Regions from separate parts of the Bacillus paranthracis genome, predicted to be linked through region 2. Evidence: riboswitches for the same ligand, from Rfam matches in the RefSeq annotation. Region 2 holds a riboswitch; the other holds the start of a gene.

Region 1 (16,912 bases), 200 kb from region 2:
TAGAAAAAGGAGATTCTCCACAAGTCATTACAAAGGGCGGACATCGCATTACTTGTGAATATGTTGTCTCTTGTTCACACTTTCCTTTTTATGATGCGAATAGCTTTTTCTTTACACGAATGTACGCAGAACGCTCTTATGCTCTTGCTATTAAAACAAAAACAGATTATCCAGGTGGCATGTATTTAAGTATTGATGACCCAAAGCGCTCCTTACGCTACACAACAAGCAATGGGGAAAAATTAATTTTAATTGGCGGAGAAAGTCATAAAACAGGCCAAGGAATAAACACGATGCTTCATTATGAAGCACTGTATTCTTTTGCAGAAGCAACGTTTGGGGTAGATGAGGTTCCTTATAGATGGTCAGCACAAGATTTAATCACGCTAGATAAGGTCCCTTATATCGGACATATTAACGAGAGCAATCCAAATATATTTGTTGCAACTGGATATCGTAAATGGGGGATGACAACTGGAACTGCTGCCGCTCATTTACTGAAGGATTCCATTCTAAAAGTAGACAGTCCATATAAAGAACTATATGCACCTTCACGCTTTCATGCAAATCCAGATATAAAAACGTTCTTCTCCCAAAACATTGATGTTGCGAAACATTTAATTGAAGGAAAGATTGAAACTGCATTACGTAAGCCAGAAGATCTCGAAGTTGGTGAAGGATCTGTCGTACATGTTAACGGGAAACGAGCAGGTGCTTATAAGGACAAAGATGGAAAATTACATATTGTCGATACAACTTGTACACATCTCGGCTGCGAAGTTGAATGGAATAATGGTGATTGTACTTGGGACTGCCCTTGCCACGGTTCCCGTTTTTCAATTGAAGGAGGTGTTATTGAAGGTCCGGCAGATCAACCGTTAAAACGAGTTGATAATGAGTAAATAAAGAAGTTCAACAGAATGACTGTTGAACTTCTTTATTTACTATAAAACTTTTTCATATAAATTCCGACATAAGAAGGGAAATATTAACATCAAATGAAATAATATATTCATCTACAAATCAAAAGGGGTGAACATTATGCAACCTTCAGCTCCACCTCATCTAGAATCTACAAAAACTATCTTTTTAAACTCTATTACAAAACTTGTTGTTTTTATTTGTTGGCTAGCCATTCTAGCTGACGGCTATGATTTAGGTATTTACGGGGCCGTTCTGCCTAAGCTACTGGAAGACAACAGCTGGGCACTATCACCAGCTCATGCTGGTACAATTGCAAGCTATGCTTTGTTTGGTATGTTTATTGGCGCTATTCTAGTTGGAACTATTACAGATCTAATTGGACGAAAATGGACGCTTATATGCTGTTTAGCACTTTTTTCTATCACAATGGGCCTAGCTGCACTTGCTCCTTCTCCTGAATTATTTGGACTATGGCGATTTATCGGAGGAATTGGACTAGGCGGTGTCATTCCAACAGCTTCCGCACTTACTGTTGAATATTCACCCAAAAAGCGACAATCTTTTATTTATGCTCTTATGTTTACTGGCTATCCTTTAGGTATCGTGTTAGGCGCTATTTTGTCCATGTTTATGTTAGAAGACTTCGGATGGAGAATTATGTTTGGCATCGGAATGATTCCACTACTCCTCATTCCTTTCATTATTCGTTATTTACCTGAATCCATTCAATTTTTGTTATCACGTAACCGCCAAGAAGAAGTGGATAAAATTCTTAATCGTTTTCAAATTGAATTCCATGCAAAAGAGAAAACTCATCAACCCCCATCTAATATACGAAAGAAAAATGGATTTCTTACTTTATTCTCAAAAGAATACATAAAAGCAACGCTGCTTTTTTGGATCACTTATATAATGGGGATGTTTTTAATATACGGTTTAAATACTTGGTTACCTCAGATGATGCGACAGGCAGGATATCCTCTTGGATCTAGTTTATCATTTCTACTTATGCTAAATATTACCGCCGCTATCGGTGCATTATTTGCTGGAGCAATCGCAGATCGTATAGGAGCCAAAATTGTTATTAGCATTTCCTATCTTATGGCAGCTGTATGTATTGGACTATTAACAATTAAACCATCTGTTACAATCATTTATCTTTTAATTGGTCTTGCTGGAATTGGATCGGTCGGTATTACTCAAATATTAAATGCATATGTGACACAATACTTCCCATCCCATATCCGAGCTACTTCCTTAGGCTGGGGACTTGGACTTGGCCGAGTTGGCGCAATTACTGGTCCTATTCTTGTCGGTATTATTATGACAATGCAATATGACTTAGTATGGAATTTTTACTTATTCTCATTTGCAGGTCTTCTTGCAGCTATATCTGTTTTCTTTATTCCTACAAAATAAAAAGAGCACAAACTTACTTGTGCTCTTTTTCGTATACCGCAAACAACATATCTCGAAACAATGTATTTAAACTCTCAATATCGATCCCTGATCCCTTTTCAATTCCTTTTACATATTGCTGATAGTAATGAATTTGTTCTTCCAAAAATTGATTCAACACATCAATTTTTAATCCAACATCTAATTCAGTACCTGCCTTTTTCTTTATTAACAACTGTTCAATTTCATCTAATACGCTACGCTCCAATGATAATTCTGTAATTAATCGATCGAATTCTACAGGAGGCAAAGTTGTTTTCTCCTCTAGCCACTTACAAGCCAAAATAGGACGCAATACATAAAAGTACTTTTTTAATTTTACATTCTCATCTTGCAAAAATTCACGATAATTTTTTGAAGCCATATGTAAGTAATGATATATCGTCGCTTTCGGATCGAAGTTCTTTTCACTCATTTGCTGAAGCTGTTCTGGAAAATTAGAGTTTTTCGAATAAAAAATGGGTGATCGAATCCATTCGAGTAAAGCTGGGTTTGACTTTGCAAATAGTTGTAACGCTTTTTTAATATCCCATCCGCTTATATCTAAATCATCACTAATCGGATACTCAATTACATCTCGTTTATCATGAATGGATAAATACCATTCTACCGGGTGCATATAAACGAATCTAACATCATAATCACTATCTTTTGATGGAAATCCCCATGCACGACTCCCTGACTCCACAGCGAATAAAATTTTCACATCATTTTCTTTCTCAATTCGTTCTAACTCCAACTTAATTTTCTCTCTCATTTCATACCCTCTCCATTTTTTGATTATTTCCTTGGAAATTCGACAAATATATTACTAAGTTTACTACATACTAAAATAGCTGTCAGAAAATTTCCGACAGCCTGTCAAAATTCGTTATTTTTTACTTGTTCTTTTCAGTTACACTAACCGCAATTCGTTCAAACTCTTTTTGAATCTCCTCTTTGTATGCATCTACTTTTGAAAAGTCCATAGCAGCAATATAAATTCGTTCTAATTTATCACGAACTGATTTCGCTTTCGCTAAAAAAGACATCGCCTCGTTCATTTTTGCTTTATATTGAATAGAGACGTCACGAATTTCCTCCGCATACTTCTCATCCGTCCCTGGTGTTACAATAAGGGCATACATATCTATAATTTCATCACCTTCGCGGCTCGGAAAATATTCATGTGGTGCGGTGCTATCGAAAATCGCAAACCCTAATTCTCTTACGATCACCATATCAAGGCTATTTGGATCAAACCCACAATGATATACTTCAACTTCAAATCCTTTTTCTTCTGCTGCCTTAGCTAATTTTTTGAGCATTGTTGATTTCCCAGAACCTGGGCGTCCTTTTATAAAATAACGATGTGGTAATCCTTCTGTTAAATTAGGAACAAAATCAACTGCTCCTTTCGGTGTAGCTGCTCCTAAAAACCGATGTTTCACAAGCGATTGTTTCCCAACTTTATCTGTAAATAATTTCTGAATGAGCTGCTCGGTTAGTTCGTTCGCTTTATTAAAATCAATATTACTAATATATATTTTCTCCCACTCATCATGTATAACTAATGCCTCGTTAAAACGAGCGTAAGCAGCTTGAAAAGCTTTGCTTGCTTCTGAAACAAATCGTTCAATTTCCACTTTCTGCTTTCTTAACTTATCTGAATCCCAAGCAATTCCTAAATTAATATACTCCTCGACAACTCCTGGCATTTTTGGCTCAATAACATGCGGTGATGTTCCATCAACAATTCCTACTTTTAACTTCGGGATGATGACACCATCAACCGATTTATTATCAGAAGAACAATGTAAAAATTCAATATCATATCCCTTTTCAACCCATTCACGACCTATTGCCTTAATTAAAGAAGATTTTCCCGTTCCAGGTCCACCCTTTAAAATAAATAATCTGTTTAGTCCTTTTAAATTCTCTTCATATAAATTATGAAATCCTCTAGCTGTATTTCCACCAGCATAATAATTCAATACATTCCCTGTCACTGCACTCACTCCTTCGCAGCATTCTATTTACATAAACTACAATATGCGAGCAACTTTATTTGGGTGAATACCTATTTTGTGTTGCACAGAAAAAGGAAATGAATTACAATTTCATTATCACGAAGATTCAGAACTTTAAATTGAATATACCTTTATCAAGAGAGGCAGAGGGACCGGCCCTTTGAAGCCCAGCAACCTCAGTTTATACAAACTGAATAGGTGCTAATTCCTGCAAAATGCATTGCATTTTGAAAGATAAAACGTAACTATTGTGTGCAAAACTCATCTTTCTTGATTATGAAAGGTGAGTTTTTTATATTTCAAAATATATACTTGGAGGTATTTAAAGTGAAAGTAATTGACCTATCCCAAACATTTGAAAACAATATGTCTCAATTTCCTGGAACACCAAAAATCAATTTAGAAGCCATTACAAGCGTTGAAGAAACAGGTTATCAAGTTACAGATTTTCATTCTGTCGTTCATGTTGGTACACATTGTGATGCTCCTGCTCATTTCATTTCAGGCGCAACGACTATTGATCAATTGCCCCTAGACCAATTTGTAGGTGAAGCTGTTCTTATCGACGTAACTCATGTACAAGAACGAAAACTACCTAAAGAAGTATTACACAATGCTGACATAAAAGAAGATGATATTGTCATTTTCCATTCCAACCTATCTAATAAATGGAATACAGAAGCGTATGAACAAGAAGCCTTTTATCTTTCCGAAGAATTAGCTGAAGAATTAGTTCAATTAAAAGTAAAATCTGTCGGTTTAGATTTCATTTCTCCTGACGAGGTAACGACAGAAACATCGCCAATTCATCACATACTACTTGGGAATAATATTTATTTAATCGAAAACTTAACAAACTTAGATGCCATTAATGCGAAACGTTTCTTTTTCTCAGCGGCACCTTTAAAAATTAAAAATAGCGACGGTGCTTTCGCAAGAGCATTCGCTGTAATTTTTTAAACAAACTATACAAAAAAGCAAAGATCGTCATTGACCTTTGCTTCTATTTCTTTTATTTAAACTAAGAAAGAATTGCTCAACGCGAGGACGTAACCAAGCTAAATAATCTTTCTCTTTCTTCTTTGTACAAACTATTTCTTCCCCATCAACCATTCCGACAAGCTCTAGCTCTAACAGTTGCCTCGTAAATGCTAACATATTTATTTCTTCTTCCGGATACTCTTCTTTTAATTTCTCCTCAATTTCCCCTAATAAAAAACCGTCACGCATCATTGCCAATGCATCAATCCAAAGTGGCGGCATTTCATATTTTTCTCCTGTAATTGTATCTTTTACAATATAATTCTTTTGCTCTTTTCGAAATTGAATCGCGTGTAAGCATACAGTCGAATTTAATGTTAATTCCATCATACCACCTCTTTCATAATATCTGCATAGAAAAAAGGATGCGCGTGCACCCCTTCTTTTTCTAACACTACCGAACCGTTACATGAATAACAAATCTCATGTCGATATTTTCCTCCATTATAAACGAAGTATTTTATAAAAAAAACCCTTCTCGAAACATTTTATAAAATGTTTATATTTACGCAACAAGAACACTTTTCTGAAAAATATTTTCTTCTAGCGCATTATGCTATCGGTAAAAAAATCTCCACCTTCATTCCTAGCTCTCCGCTACTTTGAATCGCAATACTTCCTTGCTACTCCTCATGATCAATACAAAAACTCTACATATTATCTCATTAAATGATAAGGAAATTACTTTCAGAGCAATCTGTAACCTTATAACGAGAAAAGGAAGGAGATTTCCCCTTCCTTTTCATCACAATTTATATCCACCTTACTCGATCATGTAGCAATCCATCCGTAAAGTCATTTCCACCAACTACAAAATCATTCATATATAAATTCAAATATTCTCCGTACTTACTTTCTGTATTTAATAATAATTCCTCTACATAATAGGCACCTTGTTTAAAGTTATCGAACAGTAAACTACACAAGCCAGCATAAATGCCACATCCTACTTGGAAGTATGTCGCATTCGTTTTATATTTATGAAAAACTTGACTACTATTCATCACGTTATACATATAAGTCTCGCTATTTTCATAAACGAGTAATACACCGACTAGATCCTCGCCCGCAATCTCTTCTTCGGCTGGATTAAATACTTTACGATTCCAATTCCATAGATCTTCTACCTTATCTAAGTTCTGTCTAATTATATTTGTTGTATACTCGTTAATTCGGTAAAGAAACCCTACTTCCATGTTAAAGTTTTTCCCTAAAATTAAAACTTCCTCATGCGGCATCAAACAACCATAAAATTCTTTCTCTCCCAACTTTACTTTATACTCTGAAGCATATACATCTTCATAAAAGTAAAGAGGACGATGATGACTCATATACATCGGATAACTCCATATCGCTTCATCTAGAAATCGCTCTACTGCCCATGAAGCATACAGTGTATGAGGCTTTATAAGTGCTGTATCATTCAAAAATGACGTATCATGTTCTACTATATAGCATGCTTTTGGCTTTTCATTTGGACGTTCCTTCATAAGTTCAACAACCATCCATTGAACAACACCTGGGTTCATACCTGAGCCTATAATTGCTTTTGTATTTGTAAATTTCTCTTTTTCCTTCTCAAACCGCGTATATCTTTCCGTAAGTTGAAAGCCGATTAAACTATCGTCCTGATCTACTGCCTCATTTTCCAAAGCTGAATTAATATAACAAATTCCAAGTTCATTACAACAGCTTAATACTCTGATCGTATCTGCCCCTGAAACATCAATCACAACGCTCGTACTACTTTCTTTTAAATGTTTTTTAAATGTCACTACATCTTGGAGATCTATTTCGGATAAAAACAATTGATCTTCCAAATTTGGAAACAACTCGTCATAATACGTCCTATCTTTTTGTTTTATATCAACCAAATAAAATGTAACATTCTTTATCACTTCATAAATCGGGTCTTTTTCATTTACTATCGCTTGATTTAAAATCGCTAAAACTGCTTTTGCTGCTCCACCAGCACTACCAAGTAATGTAATCGATAACGAATTTGGAAACTGCTCCACCAACAAAACCCCTTTAATATATTAGTTAAGCAGTTCTCCCTCAAAAAAATAAATTGAATACATCAAAAGATAGCTCGTACATATTCTTTATAATTTAGTACAAAATTTCCTCTTCAACAGTCATACTAACATATTTATATTCAATTCATTTTTCCCCTCATATTCAGATCAAGCTAAACAAATAGGCTCGACCTTTTCTTCTGCATATAAAAGAAAAAGCCAGCCCTTTCAATTAACTTACGGACAATGGACAGATTTTACATGTTGAATATTTACATACATTTTCGCATCACGCGCTTTTAATATTTCAATATGCCCTTCATCAATCTTCGCCATCTTTCCGATTTTATTATATTCCTCACCTAAATCGAACACCATAATTTTTCCAGACATTTTAATAAGTTGTTCTTCAAACGTTCGAGCTAACGTAATATTTAAGGGATTCACGGGGAGTTCATTTTTATTGAGGGCGTAAGGCACTTGATTTTCTTTATACGGAATTAACCATTTCAAGTGTTTTAAAGATATATATACAGTTTTATAAACTGGACTATAAAAAACAATATAATCGTTCATTACACTTGTAACATACCCATGTATTGGAGCATTTCCTGCTACATAAATTTCCGTAAAAATCCCTTTGGAAGTACTTAATACTTTCCTCAAAGAAATTGAAGGTGACTCTCTCTTAATTACAGAATCCACATCTGGTTTTAAGATTTCTTCATCATGTGGTCGTAAAAATTTATAATATTGTACATGGTATAAAGATATATATACGTAGTCTTGTCCATTGTAAAGAACAACGATATCATTTCCTACGTCTATTAATACACCTTTAAACCTTTTTTCACCAATTAATTTAACATATATATTTTCTCCAATACTTTTGTTTAACTCATTCATCTATATCCTCCTTCCTATGAATTTCTTCTTTCCTGTCTTTCATTTCTAAAAAAATAATCAGGGCAAAGTTCTGTTTTAATAGTAAGTAATTCCTTTTCATACTATTGAAATAAGAAATTGTTCTTCTCTTTCCCTCATAATGCCCCTCTTATTTATTAAACATTATTCATCTTCATTCTTTTTACATTTAACTACTTGACTCACACTCTTAATATGAGACTTAACTACATAAATCACTTCATCGCAGTTTACTAGTGTAATGCAGCCATGGTGTACCTCACTTAACAAACCTTCCACACATTCTGGACCACCACGATTAATTTTTACCCACTTATACTTCAAGTCTTTTAATATATCTAGAAAAGTATCCTCATCAGAGCAGAAACATGAACTATAGCAATCACCACATTTACTTTCTTTTACTTTCTTAACTAGACTCTTCACATGCTTCAAGTGATAATATACTAATTCACCATGTGGTAATTGTAACGTTAGATAATCTTTGCCTAACGATACAAGCTCACCAACTCGACTTTCTGGTCCGCGAAGGTTTACTTTGACAGTCTCACCAACTAAACATTTAATTTGGTCACAACATAATACATTCTCCAATTTCGTATCCCCCTTTCTTATTATCTTCCTCTACTTGATTGTCTTTGTGCACGAGCACGACCTGAATTATTGCTACTTTCCTTACTATCGTCGCTCTCATCGCTCTCTCCACAAGCTAAAGCATTATAGTTAACACTTTTAATATGCTTTATTGCAATTAAGATAATTTCTTCTTTTACGATTAATGTTACGAAGTCACAAGAAACATCTTGTAAAATGCCTTCCACTTTCTCTGGACCACCGCGATTAATTTTCACCCAGCAATATTTGAAACTTTCAAGCAGTTCTTCAAAGTCTTCTGCACAGGCGCAATCTTCCCACTCGCAATCACTTGATCCACATTCTTTCGCATTTTTTGTGATACTCTTTAGATGTTTAAGTTGATAGTAATAAAGCTCACCTTTTTCATTCTGCAATACGAAGTAGTCCGGACATACTGATATTATTGTTCCTTTTTGAGATTCTGGACCACCCCTGTTTACTCTCACAAAAGATCCAATTAAGTCTTTCAAAAAATCACAATGAAATAAACTCACGAGAAAACCCCTTCCATTAATTTATAAGCTTTTGCACTGATAGTATATGTATCTGTACAGGTTACGTTCTCTATGTTTGTCCTAGCTAGAAAAAAATATGCTTTTAACATGGTAGACTACTACCTATCAAAATTTGAGGAAAGGCTAAGAACTCCTTATGCTTTTAATATCTTTAAACAAAAAAATCCCTTATGAAGATACATTTCTGCATATCTTCATAAGGGATTTCCCATAGTTTAATCTTCGTCTTTAACATCCATATCTTCTGGAATTGGTTCGTTCAATATTTCTTCCACTAATTGCTTATATTTCTCCATTTGTTCTAAATGTGTATTGAATTGTTCTTTATTTAATAAATATTGCTCTCCATCAAATAGTGCACGAATTTTCTTTTGCTGAATTAACTCTTCAATATACGACTTTGGTAAATTTAAATACTCCGCAGCTTCTTCTACTGTTATATACAACTCGTTCATTCCTTTATTATTTTTTCCTATATACTGTATCTTACTTTATTTTTGTAAACAAATAAAAAAGATTTTGTAAATGCAACCTAAAAAGCAGGTAGATGCATTCCATATATTGTATAATAGTATATAGTAAGAATTTTTTAAATATAGAATGGTATTACCCATTTACACAAAGGAGAGTTAACATATGGCTACTCGTCACATCATTACAATGTTAGAAAAAACATTACAAATTGAAACAGAAAACACAATTTCTCATTTAACTGCATCTTTATCTGATCGTATTCTTTCTCAAAGCGTAGCAATACAGGAAAACAATTGTTACCATACAATTGGAGAATGGTACAAAAATCATTTCTTATTCCAACAAGATGATTTCCTTTGGGCTAAATACGTTTTCTATGACGCATATTGTGAGGAAATAAAAAAACAAGGTCATCTTACAAAACGTGTTCGCCAAATATTAGAATCATTAGCTCGAATGCATGGAAAACAGTACATTGCTTCTATATTAAACATGCCATTTCCTAACGAACGAGCTAAAGGAACAGCATAATGTAATACAGTTCTGCGTCAGCAAAACATAGATTCATTATTTTCTAGGAAGATTCACAAATAAAATGTTCATGTCACATGAACTGATGAAACCGGTGTCATTATAATGATTGAAAATATAGTAAACAGGAAAACCCCCATTTACCTCTCTCATCATTCGAATAGAGAAGTAAATGGGGGGATACTTGTTCCTTTACTATTTCATCATCTGCTTAATCAATTCTCGATTTCTCTTCTTAAATACCTCATTATGCGAAGAAACCATTCCATACTCACTTGCATCTGGCTGAATAAATTGTTTCGCTTTATTCACAGCATTTCCAGCATCTTGGAATGCTCCCGCAATTAAGTGTAATTTTCCTTCATGCTTTAAAATATCCCCAGCAGCATATAATCCGTCTACTGAAGACTCACTATTTGCATTCCCTGCAATATAAAAATTATCTATAATCGCAACGTCTAACTCACTATTTTCTAATAATGTAATGTCACGTTCATATCCATGATTAATAATAACTTCATCAATAGGTAAATGAGAAACTTCACCTGTCTCATGATTCGTTAATTCTACATATTCAATCGCTTCATGACTATCACCAGCAATTAATTTTGTAATCGATGTATGAAAGAAACACTCAGCTGAGCTGTTCAGCAGTTGCTTCACTTGTGCTTCATGACCAGATAATTCTTCTTTTCTATATGTTACATATACTTTTTTCGCGATTGGTTCTAATTCATTTGCCCAATCAACGGCAGAATTTCCTCCGCCGGAAATAATGATCGTTTTATCTTTGAAACGCTTTAAAGACTTCACTGTATAATTTAAATTCGATACTTCAAATCGCTCAGCACCTTCAATTGATAACTTTTGTGGTTTCAATATACCACTTCCAGTTGCCACAATAACTGTTTTTGAAAAGTGTTCTTTTCCATCGTTTGCTTTTAACGTAAAAGTGCCATCTTTATTACGAATAATCGATTCTACTTTTGTATTTAATACAACTTCCGGCTGAAATGTTAACCCTTGTTGTACAAGTTGCTCAATTAATTTATCACCTGTAACTGGTAATAGTCCACCTACATCCCAAATCATCTTCTCTGGATAAACATGTATTTTTCCACCTAGCTGTGGTTGAAATTCTATTATTTTCGTTTTCATTTCTCTGAGTCCACTATAAAAAGCTGAATAAAGCCCTGCAGGTCCTCCGCCTATCACAGTTACATCAAACAATTCTTCTCGATTCATTCGTGCTCACTCCTCAGCTACTAATCATTGATTATCATTCTCAATAAAATATAACCTGTTTCCGCAAAATTTACAATTAAAATTACTATTGACAATACAACTAGATAAAATTATATTATTTAATGAATCAATAGTGATAATCATTATCAATTTGTTAATAATTAGAAAATTTGAGGTTACATCTTCTTTTATTAGTATGGTTAATACTATATTGTGACATCTCACATTCAAAATTTTTAATAAATATTTTGTATTACCACTACTCTTTCAAAAAGATTGCAGTTAAACAAATTATCGTATACACATATCATCTATTTAAAGGAGACAGACGATGAAAAAGTTATTTATTTCACTAACAGTTCTTTTCGTCCTTGTTATGAGCGCTTGTAGCAATGGCTCTACAGACAAAAAGAACGATGCAAAAGGTAGTAAATCAGAAACCATTACATACCAATCTGAAAATGGTAAAGTAGAAGTTTCTGCAAATCCAAAACGCGTTGTTGTTTTATCATCATTCGCTGGTAACGTAATGTCATTAGGTGTAAATCTTGTTGGGGTAGATTCATGGTCTAAACAAAACCCACGTTTTGATAGCAAACTTAAAGACGTTGCTGAAGTATCAGATGAAAATGTTGAAAAAATCGCTGAACTAAATCCAGATTTAATCATCGGTTTATCAAATATTAAAAATGTCGATAAGTTAAAGAAAATCGCTCCTACTGTAACATACACTTACGGAAAAGTTGATTACTTAACACAACATTTAGAAATCGGTAAGTTATTAAACAAAGAAAAAGAAGCAAAAACTTGGGTTGATGACTTCAAGAAACGTGCACAAGAAGCTGGTAAAGAAATTAAAGCAAAAATCGGTGAAGATGCTACAGTTTCTGTTGTAGAAAACTTCAACAAACAGCTTTATGTATACGGCGAGAACTGGGGCCGCGGAACAGAAATTCTGTACCAAGAAATGAAATTAAAAATGCCTGAAAAAGTAAAAGAAAAAGCATTAAAAGAAGGTTACTACGCATTATCTACTGAGGTATTACCTGAGTTTGCTGGTGATTACTTAATCGTAAGTAAAAACAAAGATACTGATAACTCATTCCAAGAGACAGAATCATATAAAAACATCCCAGCAGTAAAAAATAATCGTGTATACGAAGCAAACATGATGGAATTCTATTTCAATGATCCACTTACATTAGATTTCCAACTAGACTTCTTCAAGAAGAGCTTTCTTGGTAAATAATACAAACATGAGGAATTCTTATTTTAAGAATTCCTCTTCCTTTATTCTATGAAAAGAAAAGATGTGAAACGAATGACAAAAGAACATGACAATACACGTTCTATAGCTTTTACATACAAATTAATTTTAAGCATAATTGCATTCTTTCTTATTTTTATGGTAGCAATGGTATTAGGTGCTGCAGATACTTCAATAAAAGACGTATGGTCAGCACTCACTTCCTCCGCTAAAGGGGATAAAATATCTATTATTCGCGAAATACGTTTGCCCCGTGAAGTTGCCGCTATTTTTGTAGGAGCTGGACTTGCTGTTTCTGGAGCAATTATGCAAGGATTAACACGAAATCCACTTGCAGATCCTGGATTACTCGGGCTATCTGGTGGAGCAAATGCTGCGCTTGCACTAACCCTTGCTTTCAACCCTTCCATCAGCTATCTTTACTTAACATTAGCTTGCTTTATCGGTGCTGCAGTTGGTGCAATTATGGTATTTGGAATTGGTATGGTGAAAAAAGGAGGGCTCTCCCCTCTTCGAATTGTATTAGCTGGTGCTGCCGTTTCAGCATTTCTACTCGCAATTTCAGAAGGAGTCGGCATTTACTTCAAAATTTCACAAGATGTATCACTTTGGACTGCTGGAGGTGTAATTGGAACTACTTGGAGCCAATTGAAAGTTATTATTCCAGTCATTTCAATTAGTATCTTTATCGCTATCTTACTAGCAAAAAAATTGACAGTTCTTAGTTTCAGTGAAGAAGTGGCTATTGGACTAGGTCAAAAAATTATTGTTATTAAAACCATTCTATTTATCATTATCATCTTACTTGCAGGTGCGTCTGTAGCACTTGTCGGAAATATGGCATTTATCGGTTTAATGGTACCTCACATGGTACGCCCAATTGTCGGGCCAGATTACCGATTTGTTATACCGATGTCAGCAATTGCTGGGGCTTCCTTTATGCTACTTGCAGATACAATCGGACGTACCATTAACGCTCCGTACGAAACACCAGTTGCCGCTATTGTCGCAATTGTAGGATTACCATTCTTCCTATTTATTGTACGTAAAGGAGGAAAAATGTTCTCATGATACCATCTATTCTAAGAAAACAACGTCTTATCATACTCGCTTTACTTATACTAACCATTACAACCATTGTAATTGGAATGGGGCTCGGTTCAGCATCTTTATCTTATGATCGACTACTCCCAACGTTAATGGGACAAGGAACTTTTAAAGAGGAGTTCGTTTTATACTCTTTAAGACTACCTAGAATTATCATTACATTATTAGCTGGTATGGCTCTCGCTTTATCAGGAGCTATTCTGCAAGGAATTACCCGAAATGATTTAGCTGAACCTGGTATTCTCGGAATCAACTCTGGGGCCGGTGTTGCTGTTGCTATTTTCTTCTTATACTTTCCAATAGATGTAGGTTCATTTCTTTACTTACTACCTATCGTTGGATTTATCGGAGCGTTTCTGACAGCTGTTCTAATCTACGTATTTTCATATAGTAAATCAACTGGACTTCAGCCGGTGCGATTAACATTAACCGGTATCGGTTTTGCATTTGCACTATCTGGAATGATGATTGTCCTTATTTCATCCGCAGATCGTATGAAAGTAGACTTTATTTCAAAATGGATTGCCGGAAATATTTGGGGAGATGACTGGATCTTCGTTTTAGCAATGCTCCCATGGTTAATCGTATTCATTCCGTTTGTTTTCTATAAAGCAAATCGATTAAACATTTTAGCATTAAACGAACCAGTCGCAATTGGCGTTGGAATTGAAATTGAAAAAGAACGCAGATACTTATTAGTGGCAGCCGTTGCGCTTGCAGCTGCAGCTGTTTCCGTAACAGGAGGAATTAGCTTTATTGGACTAATGGCTCCTCACATCGCAAAATCTTTAGTAGGTCCAAGGCATCAAATCTTCATGCCTATCGCCCTTTTAATCGGCGGATGGCTATTACTATTAGCAGACACAATTGGACGAAATATCGTTGAACCTAACGGTATCCCAGCAGGTATTGTTGTCGCTTTAATTGGTGCTCCTTACTTTATGTATTTGTTGCTTAAGAAGGCGTAAAAAACACCCTCAAGAATGAAATCTTGAGGGTATTTTTATCTCCAGCATTTTATTCACTTTTATACATATCAACGCGTTTTACAAAATCATCAGCGACACTGAAATAGATAGCGTAGCCCTCCTTGCGGTATACAAGGGCATCACTATCTATCCCTTCTTCTATTCCATACGGCTCACCTAACCAACTCTTTAACTCATTTACAGGAATATTCATATGTAACCAAATTTTTTTAACTTTTGAAGGAAACATATCCAGGTTATAATCACCATAAGTAACAGTATTAGCTGCATCACAAGCTGTACACTTTGCTTCCTGTAAAGCATCAGGTGTACCAAATTCTTGTTTCACTGCAGATTGTTCTTGTCCAATCACATTCAATCCAAATGGTCCCAAATTCCCGTCAATTAAAGCTGTTTCTAGAACCTGTTTTAGTTCTTGCTTTGTTTTAACTTTAAAATTATAAGAAGAACCAGCGCTATCATTCACCGATATTGATGGAATTGACTTATCTGCATCCGATTCTTTTGCAAGAGTAGTATTTTCTTGAGAAGAACTCTTCTCTCCATTACTACGCCATACTATTTTCTCTCCATGCCAAGCACTGTTACTGTCCTCTTTCATCAAGTACATTCCACTTATACCAAATAGCATCAATATACCCATGCCAAGTGGAATATAGATTCTTTTATCTTTTTTTATAACCTGTAGTACACCTTTCACCTTATTGAAGGTCTTTGAAAGTCTTTCATTAGTTGTACAAGCGAGTAAATATTTATAGAAAGAATCCCATCCCTGTGTCTTTTTATACAATCTTTTCAAACTAATCATAACAGCGAATGGTACCTCTTCATTTTGTGATATTCGGTAAAAAGAATTTACTTTCTGACGCTTCGATTTCATAAATCGAGCAAGTAAAATAGCAAGGTATTGAGAAGAGCTAAACTCTTTTAATTCTTCACCAGGATATAAATCATGCTCATCTTTTCGTTTAACCATACGCATTTCATAGTCCAAAATCAGATTTAATTTTTGATTCTCTTTCAAACCATGATGCAAAAATTTCATTGTAAACTCAATCTTTGTCATCAAACCTAAATTCCTAAGATCATGATCATGAACTACCATCGGTAATTGTTTAAATAACTCTGCAGTAAAGGTGATAAAAGTATCCTTTTCTTTTTCGTATAGTTCTAACGATTTGCACATAAGCGCTGCAAATTTTAATAAGTTCGCATAATATTTAATACTTTTCCCATTCTTTATAATTGTTCGTTCCATAATTGGATACTTGCTAACGTGTTGATAAAACTGGTTAGATACTTGGACTGCTTTGTCAATTTCTTTTTTCTGTAATAAAGATTGTATATGAGAAATCGTTTCTATTGCCCATGTTACTACCTGTCCTTGCTCACCTTTAATTAATTGCAATTTATAAACGTTATCTTGCAAATATAACTTTTGAAATTCTATGCCACTCTTTTTCAGCTGCTTATTAACAGTTACAAATGCGCCACCATATAAACTCAATTGAACATACTTATAATGGGTTTTTAATTGTTCCAGATCCACCTTCAACTGTTCATTATATTTATCCCACATTTGTCGTACATTCTCTTGCGCGTTTACTATTTTTAAAGCATCTGGGTCTAATAATTTTGCAAGTCCTTTAACTAAGAAGGAGCCTCCAAACCCCATAATTAACGATGCCATTATTTGTGATACAAGCTGCACAAATTTTTTCCCTGGAAGCCTACTTTGTATATCTCTTAATAATTCTGTATATTGACCATATGC
Region 2 (16,912 bases):
TAAAGCAACGCGATCAATTTGTCCTGAATCATATAAATTAACTTCTGTAGACTTATCTTTAACGACATTGAAGTTGATTTCTTCTAATTTCACCGTTTTAGCATCCCAATAGTTAGGGTTCTTCTTCAGTTGGAAGCTTTGCTCGTGTTTCCAGTTATCTAATGTGAAGGCACCGTTGTAAATTAAATGATTTGTTTCTAAACCGTATTTATCGCCTTGAGACTTTAAGTACTCTTCATTAATTGGTAAGAATGTTGAGAATGTCGTTAAACTTAAGAAGTAGGGAACAGGACGATCTAGTTGTACTTCTAATGTTTTGTCATCAATAGCTTTGACCCCTAGTTGATCAATCGGCAATTGTTTTTGGTTTATTTGTTTCGCATTCTTTATATCGAAGAATAAGAATGCATATTCAGCTGCTGTATCAGGGTTTACGGCACGTTGCCAAGCGAAGACAAAGTCTTTTGCTGTAACAGGAGTACCGTTTGACCATTTTGAATCACGCAGATGGAATGTATATTTCGTTTTATCGGGACTAACGTCAACCGACTCAGCGACACCAGGAATCGGTTTATTATCTTCTCCCATTGCATATAACCCTTCAAAAACATTACGCATTACGTTCATGGATTCCCCATCCGTTGCTTTTGCAACATCCATTGTTGGAATTTCTGAAGCAAATGATAAGTTAATTGCTTGTTTATCAGGTGCTTTATCATTTGCTTTCGCTCCGCTTGCGTTATCTTTATTTCCCCCGCAAGCAGTTAGTAATAGACTTGCCCCTAAAACAGATGCAACAACAGGTACAACTTTTTTCTTCATTGTTCGTTCCTCCCTAAATGTGTTGTTTCGTAACGTCATAATGTCCATGTTTTGAAGTGTATCTATAGAAGAAGAGAAAACCTATTATAAATATGTACATGTAGGTAATCAGGTGTTCTATATGTATATACATGTTGAACTATAATTTATCATTATATGCTTCGACGTAGTAGACGTTATATTATGATGGTGAAATATTTCGTTTCTTTGATTATTTAGAATATTAACACTGGAGAGAACTATATGTCAATAATAAAAATTTGAGCATTAATTTTTTAAAATAATATATTAAAAAAGCGGATTTCCTCTTATTGAGAATCCGCTTTTAATACATTTTTTTAATAAAATAATTACTGTAGATAGAAAAATATCGATTCAGCTTGCCTTTTATTTTTCAATTTGTGCCCATTTGAAGTTTAATTGGCCTGCAAAGTCTACTTGCACAATTCCTTTCACATAAGAACGTTCTAAATAAGATTCGCCTTTTTGGTAAAGGGGAGCGATAACAGAGTCTTTAAATAATATTTTCTCAGATGCTAGTAATGCTTCCCAGCGAGCTTTTTCATCACCAGCTAAAGTCGTTTTCACTTTTTCAATTGTTTCATCGAACTCCTTATTAGAGTAATGATCCAAGTTGTAAGGGTTATTCGTTGTAAACAATTCAAGGAATGTAATTGGATCAGCAAAGTCAGGGCTCCAGCCATCAATACCGATTTCATAGTCACCTTTTAATAAAAGTGAAACTTGTTGTTTACGTGGTTGTGGTTTCACATTTACTGTTAATCCATCTAAATTCTTTTCTAGTTGTCCTTTTAAGAACTCACCTGTTTTCTTATCAAGGTCAGCATCACTCGTTAATAATTCTAATGTAATCTTTTCAGAACCAAGCTCTTGTTTTGCCTTTTTCCATAACTCTTGTGCAGATTTTGTATCAACTTTAGTTAAATCTCCATTTATAGTACGGAAGTCCTTTCCATCAGGCCCTTTTGCAAAGTTTTTTGGAACGAGACCAAAGGTTGGTGTAGAGCCATCATTTAATAACGTATTTACAAAGGATTTTCGATCAATTGTTTGATCAATTGCTTGGCGTGCAGAAACGTTTTGCAGTACTTTGTTTTGTTGATTCATACGTAAAAATTGTACGCCTACGTTCGGGCGTTCTTTAAAGTTTGCATCCTTTTTATATTTATCAACGAAATCAGATGTTAATTTTATACGGTCTAATTGTTTTGATTCGAATAAGTTTACTTCTGTTGATTTTTCTTTTACAACGTTAAAATTGATTTCTTCTAGTTTGACAGTATCTTTATCCCAATAGGTAGGGTTTTTCTTGAATTTAAAGCTTTGTTCATGCTTCCAATCGCTTAGTGTAAAAGCGCCGTTGTACAAGATTGTGTTGTCTTCTAAAGCGTACTTATCACCTTGTTTTTTAAAGAATTCCTCGTTAATTGGTAGAAATGTTGGGAACGCTGTTAAGCTAATAAAATAAGGAACAGGACGCTCTAATTCTACCTCAAACGTATGGTCATCAACTGCTTTTACACCAAGTTGGTCGGCTGGAAGTTCTTTGTTGTTAATTTTTGTTGCATTTTTAATATCAAAGAATAGAAATGCATATTCAGAGGCTGTTGCTGGATCGACAGCTCTTTGCCAAGCGAAGACAAAATCTTTCGCTGTAACAGGAGTACCGTTTGACCATTTTGAATCTCGCAGGTGGAATGTGTATTTCGTTTTATCGCCACTTACTTCATGAGATTTTGCAACACCAGGGACAGGTTTATTACCTTCACCAAGGTTATACAAACCTTCAAATACGTTTCTCATTACTTGACCAGAATCAGTATCTGTAGCACGAGCTGTATCCATTGTTCGTATTTCAGTAGGTGAAGATAAGTTTAAAACCTGTTTACTAGGTGCCTCGTCTTTTGCATTTGCTCCGCTTGCTTCGTTTTTATAACTACCGCAACCAGTTAATAAAATACTTACTCCTACAACTGATGCAATACCGGGTACAAACTTCTTTTTCATTTGGTTTTCCTCCTAAATAATTAAGTTTGGATGATGATGAGGGAAATGAAAAATAAAAAATCCCTCTTTTCGTATTGAGAAAGAGGGATTTTTACGTACAAGTTATGCACCCGTATATAAACGAAGTCCCTCATTCTATCTTTCAAGCTATAAAGCTTGCAGGAAGTGGCACAGTATTCAAAAATGAACCTGCTGCCGAGGTTTCAAAGGGCCAGTCCCTCCACCTCTCTTGATACAATGAGTAAACGAATAAACTTTATTAATTTTTGTGTTTCTTTGATAATTCAAAATCTTACACCTTGGATGATGAAGTGTCAACTGAATGAAATATAGTTTAAATTTTCAGTTTTCTTTAACGAAAAACCACTGCATATGGCAGTGGTTTTTCTACTAGAAGTTAAAGTTATCTGGATCTGGACCAACGCGACGATCTTCATTTAAAGCTTGAATTGCTTTCATATCATCAGCACTTAATTCAAAGTCGAAGATGTTTGCATTTTCAATAATACGATGTTCTTTAATTGATTTAGGAATTGTTACAACTTCGTTTTGTAAATCCCAGCGTAAAATAATTTGCGCAGTTGATTTATTATATTTTGTCGCAATTTCTTGCAACGTTGGATTATCTAGTAGTTGTCCTTGCATTAACGGTGACCAAGCTTCAAGCTGGATATTATGTTCTTTACAGAAAGCGTGCAACTCTTCTTGTGCTAGACGTGGGTGGTATTCCACTTGATTGACCATTGGCTTAATTTCAGCAATTTCAAATACGTCTTGTAAGTGGTGAATATGGAAATTACTCACGCCAATTGCACGAACACGGCCGTCTTTATAAAGTTTTTCTAACGCTTTCCATGATTCAGTATATTTCCCTTTTACAGGCCAATGTACTAAATATAAATCTAAATACTCTAGTCCTAATTTTTCTAATGTAGTTTCAAATGCTTGAAGTGTTGTTTCATACCCTTGATCGCTATTCCATACTTTTGATGTAATAAATAATTCTTCACGTGCAACACCTGATTCACGGATTGCTTGGCCAACGCCTTCTTCGTTTTGATAGATTGCTGCAGTATCAATGCTGCGGTAACCATTTTTAATTGCTGATTTTACAGATTCAATTACTTCTGAACCATCTTCTACTTTAAAAACACCTAAACCGAACCAAGGCATTTTTACACCGTTATGTAATGTTGTATAGTCTTTTAAACTTGTTAAATTCATATTATTTCCCCCTAGCTTTTTTGTTTGTTGCTTCTACTGCTTTTTGAATTGCCTCTGAAAAATTATATTCATATAAAGCTTTGAGACCTTCAGCTGTGGAACCACCTGGCGTTGTTACTTGTTCACGGAGGTTAGCTGGATCTTGTGTTTGTTCAAGCATAGAAGCAGAGCCAGAAATCATTTGAATGACAAGGTGTTTTGCGGTTGCTTCATCGACTCCATAACTTTTTGTTGCTTCAATTAAACTTTCAGCAAAGTAATAAAGGAAGGCTGGTGCACTTCCAGTAACTGCAGTAAGTTGATGAACTTCTTCCTCGGTACAAAGTTGCGAAGTACCAATGCCCCCTAAAAGCAATTGCAGGGTTTCTTGATCAGTCTCGTTTACGAATTGTCCCATCGTGTATAAGGAGATAGACTTACCAATTTCAGCAGCTGTATTTGGCATAATCCAAGCAACAGGCGTTCCTTTAGGAAGTCTTTCTTCTAAATAAGATGGGCCGATGCCGGCAGCTACCGTTACGACAAGTTGATTCGATAGTAACGGAGATAACTCTGCTAATAATTCTTCATGTGCAGAAGGCGGCATTGCTAAAACAATCGTATCAACAGACGTAACATGTTGCTTCCAATCTGTTGTAGTAGACACATTATATCGCGCTCGTAATTGATCTAGCTTTTCTACGTTACTTCGGTTAGAAACGATAATCTCTTCGATGTATTCTTTGCTTGTTTTAAGTAATCCGGAAAATATAGCTTCTGCCATACGACCAGCACCAATAAATAGAATTCGATGTTTAGTTAGCATATCCTCTATTCCTTTCTAGTGGAGATATGTTATAAAAAACGATACCATTTTTAAGAGAATTTTGTAAAAAGAAAAGGCTTATTGTAGATGGAATAGATAATGAAAAGTAGGAAATTAATGGTGAAAGGGAGAGTGATTCCTTATACTGGTGATAGGGAATTTATTACACATCTGGGGAGAGATGATTATGATTAGAAGTCCGCTCTTTTTACTCATTACTAGTATTATTTGTGTATTGGTTGGATTGTATATTCAATCGAGCTATATTGAAATCTTTGCATCGGTCATGGGAATTATTAATGTTTGGCTATTAGCAAGAGAAAAAGTATCCAACTTTTTATTCGGTATGATTACCGTTGCGGTATTTCTGTATATTTTTATTACACAAGGTTTATATGCAATGGCAGTATTGGCAGGTTTTCAATTTATATTTAATGTATATGGTTGGTATCATTGGATTGCACGTAGTGGGGAGGAAGAGGTAAAAGCAACAGTTCGTTTAGATTTGCAAGGTTGGATTTTTTATATAATCTTTATTTTAGTTGCATGGATTGGTTGGGGGTATTATCAAGTCCATTACTTAGAATCAGCAAGTCCATATTTAGACGCTTTAAATGCTGTACTAGGATTAATAGCTCAATTTATGCTAAGTCGAAAAATCCTAGAAAACTGGCATTTATGGATTTTATATAATGTAGTTAGTATTTCAATTTATATCTCCACTGGGTTATATATTATGCTAATATTAGCTGTTATTAATCTCTTTATATGTGTAGCGGGTTTGCTAGAGTGGAAGGATAATTATAAGGGACAAAAACAGACAAATAATTATATCTAGAAAATAATTAGAATTAAAAAACCCCTGAAGCATATGTGCCTCAGGGGTTTACTAATAGATTATAAGTTTATGCTTTTGTCATACCAAGTAATACAGCGCCGCCGATAATTAAAACACTACCTAGTGCAATAAAGATCAATTGACGTTTCGTTTTCTTTTCGCCTAAGAAGACAATCGCACCAAATGTTGAGATAACGATTCCAGTTTGAGATAGTGGGAAGCTTGTTGCTACTCCGACACGTGGTAATGAAAGAAGTAAGAATAAGTTTCCAGTTCCCCATAGTAAACCAGATAAAGCGTTACGGATTGCATATTTGTTAAATGGTTTATGTTTAGATGTCAGTACAACCGCACCAACAAACATACCAACTGCTTGTGGTAAAATAGCAGACCAACCATCGATGTTATACCAACGAATAATAATTACATATACAAGATAGCCAAAAGTAGAAACAATTAAAGTAAGAAGTCCCTTTTTCAATTGTCCTGGTGGCTGAGCATTTTCTTTATCATCTAATGATGTGAATACAACACCAACTACGATTAATAGGATTGCAATCGTTCCCAGAATGATCGTTGTAGTAGTAGTCCACTCACGGAAAGCGATAACCCCAAAGATAGAAGTTGCAACAAGTTGCATACCAGTAGAAATTGTTACGGTAGTTGAAACGCCTAGTTTTTCAACTGTTTTTAATTGGTTTACTTGTCCTAAAGCCCAGAATAAACCTGAAATAAAACCAACAATCAAGATTGTCATTGTTAAAGCTGGTTGAGTAAATACATACATAATTGTTGCGAAGAATAGAGCACCGATTGTCATACCTACCGTTTGGCTATATGCACCACCGCCCATTTTTACGCTTACTAATAAGATGTTTCCCCATGCAATTGCAGGAAGAAGCGCTAATAAAATGTCCATTACAAGACTCCCTTCGTTTTGCTATACCAATATAATTACATATCGTTCTAACGATCGGTAATGCCCCACTACTAGAGTAGAAGATTACCGATCGCTAAAACAGGATGAAGAATTCACGATATAAATGCGTTTTCATTTCTTCATTTTTTCAAACACCTCCATATAATAACAGGAAATTGCCTATTTTAGAAAGTAAATTCAAATAGAATGTATATTTAAATAAAATTTAAAATTCAGTTATTTCCCAGTGGTATATTTTTATTTCCTAAGAAATAAAAAAGCAGCTTCAAAAAGAGCTGCCTTAAGAGTTAGTAATTCTTTTATTAATAAGCTGAATACATAGCAAAAATAGGAGGGACATACTAATAGTGATAACTACTAGTGTCCAGGCGAGCTGCATATTACTTGCATCAATCGCCATGTAAATGGCAGTTGGGATAGTTTGTGTTTTACCAGGAATGTTTCCGGCAAACATGAGCGTAGCACCAAACTCACCAAGCGCACGAACAAAGCTCAAAATCATTCCACTTAGTAAGGCAGGAAATGCAAGCGGAAGTGTGACGTGTAGAAAAACTTGATATTCACTTGCACCAAGGTCACGAGCACTTTCTTCAATTTGTACATTCGCGATAGAAAATCCTGTTTTTGCTGATTGGTACATAAGCGGAAATGCAACAACTGTAGAAGCAATGATAGCAGCAGTAGATGTGAACATAATAGATTGCTGAAATATTGATTCTATCCACGTTCCAATAGGACTGTTATTTCCAAAAATGATAATGAGAAAAAAGCCGATTACAGTTGGCGGAAGTACCATTGGTAGTAAGAAAATAGTTTCTAATATTACTTTATATCTCCATGAGGAGCGTGCTAGCACTCGTCCGATTATCGTTCCTAAAATGGTAACGATAATGGTGGCACATGCAGCTACTCGTAAAGATAGAAAGATTGGTGATAAAATAGTATCAAAGCTCATGGCAATTATGATAGGACTGTAAATCCGTATTTTTTAAAGATAGATTGTGCATCTTTTGACTGCAAATACTCATAAAATGAAGTCGCCTCTTTCTTGTGTTTAGATTCTTTTATAACACCTAAAGGATAGTGAATTGGCTCATGAGAAGTAGCCGCTGCTGTCTCACCAATTTTTACTTTGTTTGAAATAAGAGCATCTGTTTTGTATACAATACCAGCATCAACATTACCTGTTTCTACATATGTTAACACTTGGCGAACATCTTTTGTAAATACGACTTTATTTTGAATGTCATTCCAAAGATTTTCATGTGTGAGAGAAGCTTTTGCGTATTTTCCCGCAGGTACAGATTCAGGTGTACCAAGTGCGATTTTTTTTATTTTTTCATCTTTTAAATCTTGAATTTTTGTAAGAGAACTATCTTTTGGGACGACTAGAACGAGTTCGTTTCCAAGGAGATTTTTCCCCTCTTGTTCATTAATGAATCCTTTTTTAACGAGAGTTTGGAATTTATCTTCGGCTGCTGAGAAGAATAAATCAGCAGGTGCACCTTGTTCGATTTGTTGTTGAAGTGCACCAGAAGCGCCGAAGTTAAAAGAAAGTTTAATATTAGGTTCTTTTTCTTTATATTTTGTTTCAATTTCTTTTAGCGCATCTTGTAAGCTTGCAGCTGCTGATATAGTAAGTTCAACTGTTTTTCCTTCTTTAGCGGTTGATTTCTCTTTCTTCTCTCCGCTTGTACATGCAACACTAAATATAAGAAGAAAAGAAAGGATAAGTGCCCCGATGGATTGTAATGTAAACTTATTCATAAAAAATCCCCTTTCATTTTGACATAATTAATTATAACTAAATATAACTAAATATAACTAGTTATAATTGAATATAATTTGAACGATGTAGTTATTTTTAAAATATAGGAGAAATATTCTTTTCTTTGTTACAATGAAGAAAGAAAGTGAGGAATCGTCTATGGATCATCATTCCTACACAACGGAAGAAGTAGCGAAGCGATTAAAAGTATCAAAATTAACTGTATACGATTTAATTAAAAAAGGAGAACTGCCTTCTTATAGAATTGGTAGACAGATGCGCATTGATGCAGCAGATTTAGAACAATATATTAAGCAAATGAAAACAGGTAACGTACAAGTTACTTCTGTAAAGAATGACAGTAATAGTATCTCGAATACATGTATTATTAGTGGACAAGAACTAACGTTAGACATGTTGGCAAAACGTATAGAAAATCGCCTGCCAAGTTCAAATATATTAAGGGCATATCAAGGTAGTTTAACGAGCCTAGTAAAAATGTATCAAGGAGAAGGAAGTATCGTTAGCTTGCATTTGTTTGATGGCGAAACGGGTACATATAATGTTCCTTACGTAAAACGTATTTTAGTAGGACAACCATGTACGATGATTAATTTATTAGCAAGGAACGTTGGGTTTTATGTGCAAAAGGGGAATCCTAAAAATATAAAAACATGGGCTGATTTATCTCAATCATCTATACGATTTATAAATCGAGAAAAGGGTTCTGGTATTAGGGTGTTAGTTGATGAACAATTGCGCATTCAAAATTTAAATAAAGAACGTATTAGTGGATATGAATGGGAAGAATCGAACCATCTTGGTGTTGCGACGCAAGTCGCGAATGGGAAAGCTGATGTGGGAGTAGGATCAGAAAAGTTTTCGCAAATTGTAAATGTAGACTTTATTCCAATCATGAAAGAGCAGTATGATTTAGTGATTTTGAAGAATAAAGAAAATGAAAAGCTGATCGAAGTTGTAAAAGACATTCTGCAATCGGAAGAATTTCATAATGAACTAAAAGCGATTGGCGGATATGATATGACGAAAACAGGTCAAACTATATATGAAACAAACTAAAAAGCTGCTTGTCTATAAGACGAGCAGCTTTTTCTATATATAAAGGGGTTTGGGGAAACAAAGTGTTAAACAAGACCTTTAGCAAGTGTGTAAATGAAAGCTGTAAGAAGAGTCGCTCCACTTGCAAGTCCGATAAAGTCTGATTTGTTAAATGTAATGTTGTTCATTATAATCTCTCCTTATTTGTTTAATGTAGTTGCAACAGCTTTTGCATCGACAAGTGCGGATAGCACCATGCCCATTATATTTAAAAATTTGTTTGATTTCATTTTGTTCATCATGCGTATCCGCTCCTTTTCGAATTGTTGTTGCCCTGCTGTATGTCTTAATTATAGGAAATATGATCGCCGGCAACTATCGAATTAGCTTACGGAAGACTTACACTTTTGTAAGAAAAAAAGACATTCGTGTAAGAATGTCTTTTAAAGCATATTAATGTGGTGGTGCTCTTCGATTGTTTTTAAAAAGCTACGCATTGAATTTGTCATATAGCTATCTTTACGGCGTATGAAAACCGTTGAAATACTACCGTATTTTTCAGGGATTGCATGGCAATGCACTTTACCTGCTTTAGAAAGATGATGGACAGCAGACTGTGGTACGAGTGTAATTCCAAGGCCGAGTGCAACACTGTTTAATATTGTCTCTAATATATTGAATTCCATAATTCTTTTTGGTAGCAAACCTTCATCTTTCAGCCATCGTTCTAGTTTGGAACGGTATCCACATCCTTGGTTAAAAACGAGTAAAGGCGTTGTTGTAAATTCTTCTATATGAAAAGCTTTATTTTGTGTTACAAGCATTAATTTCTCTGTACTAACATCGTATTGTTCAATAAGGGGATGTTTTATTGGCCCTGATATAAAAGCACCGTCTAATTGATGATCGAGTACTTCTCTAATTAATTCTTCTGTTAAACCTGCTTGTAATGATAAATCGACGTTCGGATAGCTTTTATAGTAAGAAGATAAAATGGTAGGTAATGTACTTACTGTTTCGACAGTACCGATTTTTAATATGCCAGAGGGTGTTTCACTATCTAAAAATACTTGTTTTAGCTCCTCAACATCTTGCAAAATTTTATTAACATAAACGAGCATTTTTCTTCCTTCAGCTGTTAAAGTCATGCCTCGTTTATGACGATAAAAGAGCGGTGTTTTCAGCTCGTTCTCCAGTTGTTTAATACGCGTTGTTACATTTGATTGTACGTAATTTAATTCCTTTGCTGCGCTACTTACACTACCTTGGTCAGCAACGCTCTGGAAGATTTGTAAATCTCTTAATTCCATAATACGATCCTCCTTGATGTTAACTATCATTATAAATGATAGTTAACATCATTTCGAATCATTTTACGTGATATATTTTTTCTTTTACAATTCTCTTTGTGCAAATAGAAAGAAGTGGGGGATTGCGGTGAGAAAAGGTCAAATGATAATAGGCGCTTTAGCGTGTTTAATTGCAAGTATGTCATGGGGAGCAATGTTTCCAGTTGCTGATCATGCGTTAGAATACATAGATCCATTTTACTTTTCGCTTATTCGCTATGGAGCGGTGGTGATAATGCTGATTATATTGTTGTTAATGAAAGAAGGGAAACAGGCATTTCGTTTAGAAGGAAGAGGAAAGTTACTCGTCTTTTTCGGAACGATGGCGTTTACTGTATATAATGTACTTATATTTTTAGGTCAAATGTTAATGGGAAAATCAGGCGTGATGGTAGCCTCCATTATGGAAGCACTTATGCCGATGATTTCTATTTGTATCCTATGGGGATATAAGCGTGTAAAACCGAAAAAGTATATGATAACGAGCATGATTATCGCTTTTATAGGGGCTGTATTTGTTATTACAAAAGGTGATATGAGTTTCTTTTTAACATTGAAAGATAACATGTTTTCACTAGCATGTATATTTGTTGGAGTTGTAGGTTGGGTTATTTATACGATGGGTGGTCAAACGTGTAGCGATTGGTCGACATTACGTTACTCTACATTGACGTGTGTATTCGGTACAACCGTTACAGGAATTATAACGATAATTATAACGGCGTTTGGATATGTTTCAGTTCCGAGTATGGGAACGATTTTTATTGTGAAATACGATTTATTATTTATGATGACATTACCAGGAATAGTAGCGTTACTAGCTTGGAACTATGGTGTGAAAATTTTATCGTCCATTAATGGGATTTTATTTATTAATTTTGTACCAATTACAACTTTAGTTATTATGATGATGCAAGGATATCAAATAACAATGTTTGATATTGTAGGGACTTTACTTGTTATTGCGGCACTTATTCGTAATAATGTTTGTCAGAGGAAAGAAGAAAATATAAATAAGAAGATTTTACAAGAAGAGCAATTACGTCAAGCTGTTTAATAGGCAATTGGAGGATTTCACATGTTAGAAAGTTTATTGTTTTTCTTTGCCGTCGGAGTTGCTTGTGAGCTTGCAGCAATTAATCGAAATGGTCGTAAGAAGATAAAACAACAAGCTGAAATGATAGAGCTTTTAAAAGAGTTAAAAGAAAGAAACATTTAAAAAGACGACCGGGCATAGACGGTCGTCTTTTTCTATATAAAGGGGAAAGGGGACACAAAGTTATACAAGCGTAGCAGCGTAAATAAAAGCAGTAAGAAGAAGAGAGCCGCTAGCTAATCCTAAAAAATCTAATTTGTTAAAAGTAATGTTATTCATGATGCATTCTCCTTACTTATTTAATGTAGAAGCAACAGCTTTTGCATCGATAAGAGCGGAAAATACCATGCCCATTGTATTTAAAAGATTGTTCGTTTTCAGCTTGTTCATCATATTGATCCGCTCCTTTTCGAATAATGGTTGCCCTGTTTCTGACTTAATTGTATGAAATATCGCAAGAAGTAACTATCGAATTAGCTTACAAGAAAATTACACTTTTGTAAGAATTGAAATTTAACAATTAATACTCATTTTTATTACCAACTCCTATAACTTAGTGTTATAATTGAGGTAAGAAAATGACTATACTTCGGATGTTCAGAAAGGAACGAAACCAATGTATAAACCAATTACATTTTTGTTGAAATATATATTTAAAACAGCTGGGAAAGTAGAAGTGCAAGGAAGAGAAAAGCTACCAGAAGGTGGCCCGTATGTTGTTGCGTGTACACATACAAGTTTTATGGATGTATTAATGTTAGCTACAGGGATGTACCCAACAGAGATTCATTACATGGCCAAAAAAGAATTATTTGAAGGGAAATTCAAAAATTGGTTCTTTAAAAATGTAAATGCATTCCCTGTAGATCGTGCAAATCCAGGACCGAGTACACTTAAAATTCCATCACGCTTATTAAAAGAAGGAAAAGTGGTAGGGATTTTCCCGAGTGGAACGAGATCGACAGAAGATGTTTCGTTAAAAGCTGGTGCTGTGACAATTGCGATGCGTTCTAACGTTCCATTAATACCAGCAGCTTATGTTGGTCCATCAAGTGTAAAAGAATTAATAAAGGGGAAAAAGGCACAATTGATTTTTGGAGATCCGATTCAAATTGATGCTGAAGAACAAATAGATCGGAAAACAGCTATGAAAATGATGACAGACCAATTAAATGAGAAATTTGAGGAGCTAAAGGAAGCTTTGGAATCAAATCAAAAGTAAGAAAAGACGACCGGGCATAGACGGTCGTCTTTTCTATTACTATTTATAATAAAGTGAAACTTTAATCAGTGGGGGGTCTTCATCCCCCACTGATTATTAGTTGAACCAATCGGACTTTAATGGGCAGCCCGACCCCTACCTAACTTCTTTGCTTTCGTTGAATTTTGAGGTGGGGGTCTTACTGCCCATTAAAGTGGGATAAAGGGGAAAGGGGACACAAAATTTATACAAGCGTAGTGGCGTAAATAAAAGCAGTAAGAAGAATCGAGCCACTAGCCAGTCCTAAAAAATCTAATTTGTTAAAAGTGATGTTATTCATAATATATTCTCCTTACTTGTTTAATGTAGAAGCAACAGCTTTTGCATCGATAAGAGCGGAAAATACCATGCTCATTGTATTTAAAAAATTGTTTGATTTCATTTTGTTCATCATATAAATCCGCTCCTTTTCGAATAATGGTTGCCCTGTTTCTGACTTAATTGTATGAAATATCGCAAGAAGTAACTATCGAATTAGCTTACAGGAAAATTACACTTTTGTAAGAAAAATGAATGAAGGTGTAATGATGAGAAGGTTTGACATATGTTCATGGAATTTATTAATTTAAAAGTAGAGGTGAATGTATGGCTAATATTAAAGATATTGCAAAGATGGCGGGAGTTTCAGTTACGACTGTTTCGAGAGTATTGAATGATCATCCGTATGTAAGTGAAGAAAAAAGGAAAGCGGTTATAGAGATAGTTGAGAAGTTGAATTACTCACAAAACGCAAATGCTGTTCATTTATCAAAAGGAAAGACGAATATTGTTGGTGTAATTCTCCCTTACATTAATCACCCGAGCTTCGATGCAATGGTAGGGGGAATGATGGAGGGAGCGTTAACTCATAACTACAGGGTGCTACTTTGCCAAACAAACTATAATAAAAAAGAAGAAATGAAAAGTTTACATATGTTAAAAACGAAACAATTAGATGGCCTTATTATTTGTTCACGTGCAAATGATTGGGAAATGATAGAACCGTATGCTTCATACGGCACAATCATTGCTTGTGAAGACAATGATATTTCAAATATCTCAAGTGTATATACAAATCATTCGGCAGCTTTCCAGCTAGGAATGAATCACCTTATTGAAAAAGGTTATAAAAAAATTGGTTATTGCACGGGGAGAAAGCTAGGACCGAGTAGTCAAAAGCGTTTTGATGTGTATAAGCGTCAATTGCAATCTATAGATGAAGAAGTGAATGAAGAATGGATTTTCACAGAATGTTTTACGTTAGAAGATGGTGTGAGAGTGGCTCATAAATTAAAGGAGATGCAGCATCTTCCTGAAGCATTAATAGTAGCAGGAGATGAAGTTGCGATTGGGGTTATGACAGAAGCTGAAAAATTAGGTATTCAAGTTCCTGAGGATTTAGCGATTATTGGCTTTGATAATCAACCTATCTCGCAAGTGTTACAACTTACAACTATTGATCAAAATTTAAAGGAAATAGGTAAAAAAGCCTTTGAAATGTTTTATCGGCAAACAAATGCTGAAAGTTCTAAACAAGAAAAGGTGGAAATTCCATATGAACTTGTGGAGCGATCTACAGTGTAGTTTTAATCCGTTATGTGTATAAGTGCATAACGGATTACTTTTTTGAAATACCTTTGACAGGAAACGCGTTTCATACTTTATAAAGGGGTTAAACCGGTTTGTAACAATCCATGGATTCTTTTCAAAAATAGTATTTGGAGGGAAATGCATGAATGAACTTTTATTAAGTATAAAAAAGTTTCTAGGGAATGACGAAAATGTTTTAGCCTTTGTGGTGGGGGTTTTTGAGAAGGATCATTTCACGTTATGTTATCAACATGGGATTTTTGTTGCGACTACTGGACGTCTCCTGTTTTACGGAAAATTTCCATACTATCCTTCAACATTTAAAGAGTACTCATATTTGCATATAGATAGCATAGTTTTTCGCCCGTATTTCGAATTTATTTGTAATCATGAAACCATCCGAGCTAAGTATATTCAGAAGGGGAATGTAGAGCAATTTGTCCGTATAGTTAGAGCATATGTGAATAATTAATCACCCCTCTGTTTAAACATAATATCCTGGTCTTTATGAGGAAAAATGCTGAATAAAAACAACTTCTAAACCTCTAGGAGATAGTGATACAATGTCAAATGGGGGGAGGGTATGAACTATGGTTAATCAACGTATAAAGGAAATAACACTAATTACAATTGGTTCATTATTATTCGCAATTGGTATTAATTACTTTGCAATTCCAAACCGTCTATCAGAGGGTGGAATTATTGGTTTAACGGTTGTTACGTACTATTTATTTGATTGGTCGCCGGGGATTGTGAATTTTGCTATAAATGCAATTTTACTAGCTGTTGGTTATAAATTTTTTGATAAGAAAACGATGGTTTATACAATTTTAGGGATTGTAGAAACATCTTTGTTTTTATATGTTACGGAACATATTGAGTATCATGTAAATAGTGATACGTTATTAGCGGCACTATTTGCTGGTGTATTTGTCGGTATCGGATTAGGCTGTATGTTCAAAGCTGGAGGTACATCAGGGGGATCGGCAATTTTAGCACGGTTAGCAAATCAATATTTAGGTTGGAGCGTCGGTAAAGGTGTACTTATTATTGATATCGTTGTAATTGCTGGTTCCGTATTTATAATAGGGCAAGAAAAAGCGATGTACACACTTGTTGCAGTATTCATCGGAGCGAAAGTAATTGATTTCATTGTAGAAGGAATGGACACAAAAACGGCTGTTACAATTATTTCAAATCAACCAGAGTTAATACGTGAGGCTATTACGAAAAACATGACACGCGGCGTTACTGTATTAGAAGGGCGCGGCGGATATACTGGTAAAAATAAAGAAGTTTTATATGTTGTTATTAATAAACAAGAGCTTGTTAAGTTAAAGCAAGTTATTAGTCGAGTAGATGACGATGCTTTCGTCGTTATCCATGATGTACGTGATGTACTTGGTGGGGGCTTTAAAGCGAGCTAAAAGGTGAACGAGTAAATTCGTTCACCTTTTTTTAATTCTTACAAAAATGTAAGTGTAATGTAATGAGATTCAATAGTAGATTGTATTCCTTCTTTTTAAAATGGATGTATATATATCCTGCAGAGGAGGAATGTTTATTATGAAGAAAAAAATGATCACTACTATAATAGCGATGATAGTCATAGTAATAATGTTACTACCTACGAAACTTGGACCGGTTATCGATAAATATAATCCATTTTATAAGACGAAAGAATACTATACGGTTGTGAATACAATTGGTCAGCATATTGGCGATGAGTGGTATGAATATGAATTTATTGCATTTGACGAACGTGGAAGAGAACAAAAAATAAAGAAGACTGTTAAGCATATGTTAAAGAGAGATGAAACATTAAAAGTGTACGCAAAAGGACGCTACGGCGAGTCAATTGAAGAAATTGAAGCTGTAAATATTCCTATTAATGCAAAGAGTAAACTTTTAGCGATGAGATAGCGAATTATACCCCCACCTATTTTTTGTCGAAAATAAAAATACTAGGTAGGGGTATTTTGGTGTGTGCAAAAAAAGCCTTAGTCCATATGGACTAAGGCTTTTTTTAATATATAAAGGGGAAGGGGGTACATTGTAGTAGCATGAGTGAAAGGTATAAGAAGAGTAGCTACTAGCAATGTAATTTGGTTATGTGAGTGTTCTTCTTATTTGGCCTACTTGCTAACTTTATT

Evidence for each region. Region 2 has a riboswitch for S-adenosylmethionine ahead of NLJ82_RS01150 (peptide ABC transporter substrate-binding protein). Riboswitches for the same ligand answer to the same signal wherever they lie in the genome.
Region 1: linked by a shared signal. The riboswitch ahead of NLJ82_RS02170 (cyclase family protein) and the one ahead of NLJ82_RS01150 (peptide ABC transporter substrate-binding protein) in region 2 are both predicted to bind S-adenosylmethionine.

What each region holds. Positions count from the first base shown of each region.
Region 1 is NZ_CP101135.1:405,471-422,382, reverse strand. It holds gene NLJ82_RS02190 (FAD-dependent oxidoreductase) at 1-902, shown strand, start outside; gene NLJ82_RS02185 (MFS transporter) at 1,042-2,343, shown strand; gene NLJ82_RS02180 (nucleotidyltransferase domain-containing protein) at 2,357-3,139, opposite strand; gene NLJ82_RS02175 (PRK06851 family protein) at 3,261-4,370, opposite strand; SAM riboswitch class I at 4,520-4,632, shown strand; gene NLJ82_RS02170 (cyclase family protein) at 4,719-5,351, shown strand; gene NLJ82_RS02165 (hypothetical protein) at 5,379-5,759, opposite strand; gene NLJ82_RS02160 (hypothetical protein) at 6,185-7,450, opposite strand; gene NLJ82_RS02155 (YwrJ family protein) at 7,688-8,356, opposite strand; gene NLJ82_RS02150 (spore coat protein) at 8,519-8,968, opposite strand; gene NLJ82_RS02145 (hypothetical protein) at 8,989-9,504, opposite strand; gene NLJ82_RS02140 (helix-turn-helix domain-containing protein) at 9,741-9,980, opposite strand; gene NLJ82_RS02135 (hypothetical protein) at 10,162-10,530, shown strand; gene NLJ82_RS02130 (NAD(P)/FAD-dependent oxidoreductase) at 10,726-11,775, opposite strand; gene NLJ82_RS02125 (iron-hydroxamate ABC transporter substrate-binding protein) at 12,107-13,024, shown strand; gene NLJ82_RS02120 (FecCD family ABC transporter permease) at 13,073-14,113, shown strand; gene NLJ82_RS02115 (FecCD family ABC transporter permease) at 14,110-15,117, shown strand; gene NLJ82_RS02110 (hypothetical protein) at 15,167-16,912, opposite strand, start outside.
Region 2 is NZ_CP101135.1:201,459-218,370, forward strand. It holds gene NLJ82_RS01145 (peptide ABC transporter substrate-binding protein) at 1-822, opposite strand, end outside; gene NLJ82_RS01150 (peptide ABC transporter substrate-binding protein) at 1,210-2,850, opposite strand; SAM riboswitch class I at 2,983-3,089, opposite strand; gene pgoN (glyoxal/methylglyoxal reductase) at 3,241-4,074, opposite strand; gene proC (pyrroline-5-carboxylate reductase) at 4,076-4,879, opposite strand; gene pnuC (nicotinamide riboside transporter PnuC) at 5,067-5,717, shown strand; gene NLJ82_RS01170 (GRP family sugar transporter) at 5,785-6,636, opposite strand; gene modB (molybdate ABC transporter permease subunit) at 6,938-7,612, opposite strand; gene modA (molybdate ABC transporter substrate-binding protein) at 7,618-8,424, opposite strand; gene NLJ82_RS01185 (substrate-binding domain-containing protein) at 8,558-9,505, shown strand; gene NLJ82_RS01190 (DUF3948 family protein) at 9,571-9,672, opposite strand; gene NLJ82_RS01195 (LysR family transcriptional regulator) at 9,928-10,794, opposite strand; gene NLJ82_RS01200 (DMT family transporter) at 10,922-11,890, shown strand; gene NLJ82_RS01205 (YrzO family protein) at 11,912-12,052, shown strand; gene NLJ82_RS01210 (DUF3948 family protein) at 12,113-12,208, opposite strand; gene NLJ82_RS01215 (lysophospholipid acyltransferase family protein) at 12,546-13,151, shown strand; gene NLJ82_RS01220 (DUF3948 family protein) at 13,375-13,470, opposite strand; gene NLJ82_RS01225 (LacI family DNA-binding transcriptional regulator) at 13,776-14,753, shown strand; gene NLJ82_RS01230 (PH domain-containing protein) at 14,902-15,231, shown strand; gene NLJ82_RS01235 (YitT family protein) at 15,350-16,186, shown strand; gene NLJ82_RS01240 (YxeA family protein) at 16,326-16,682, shown strand.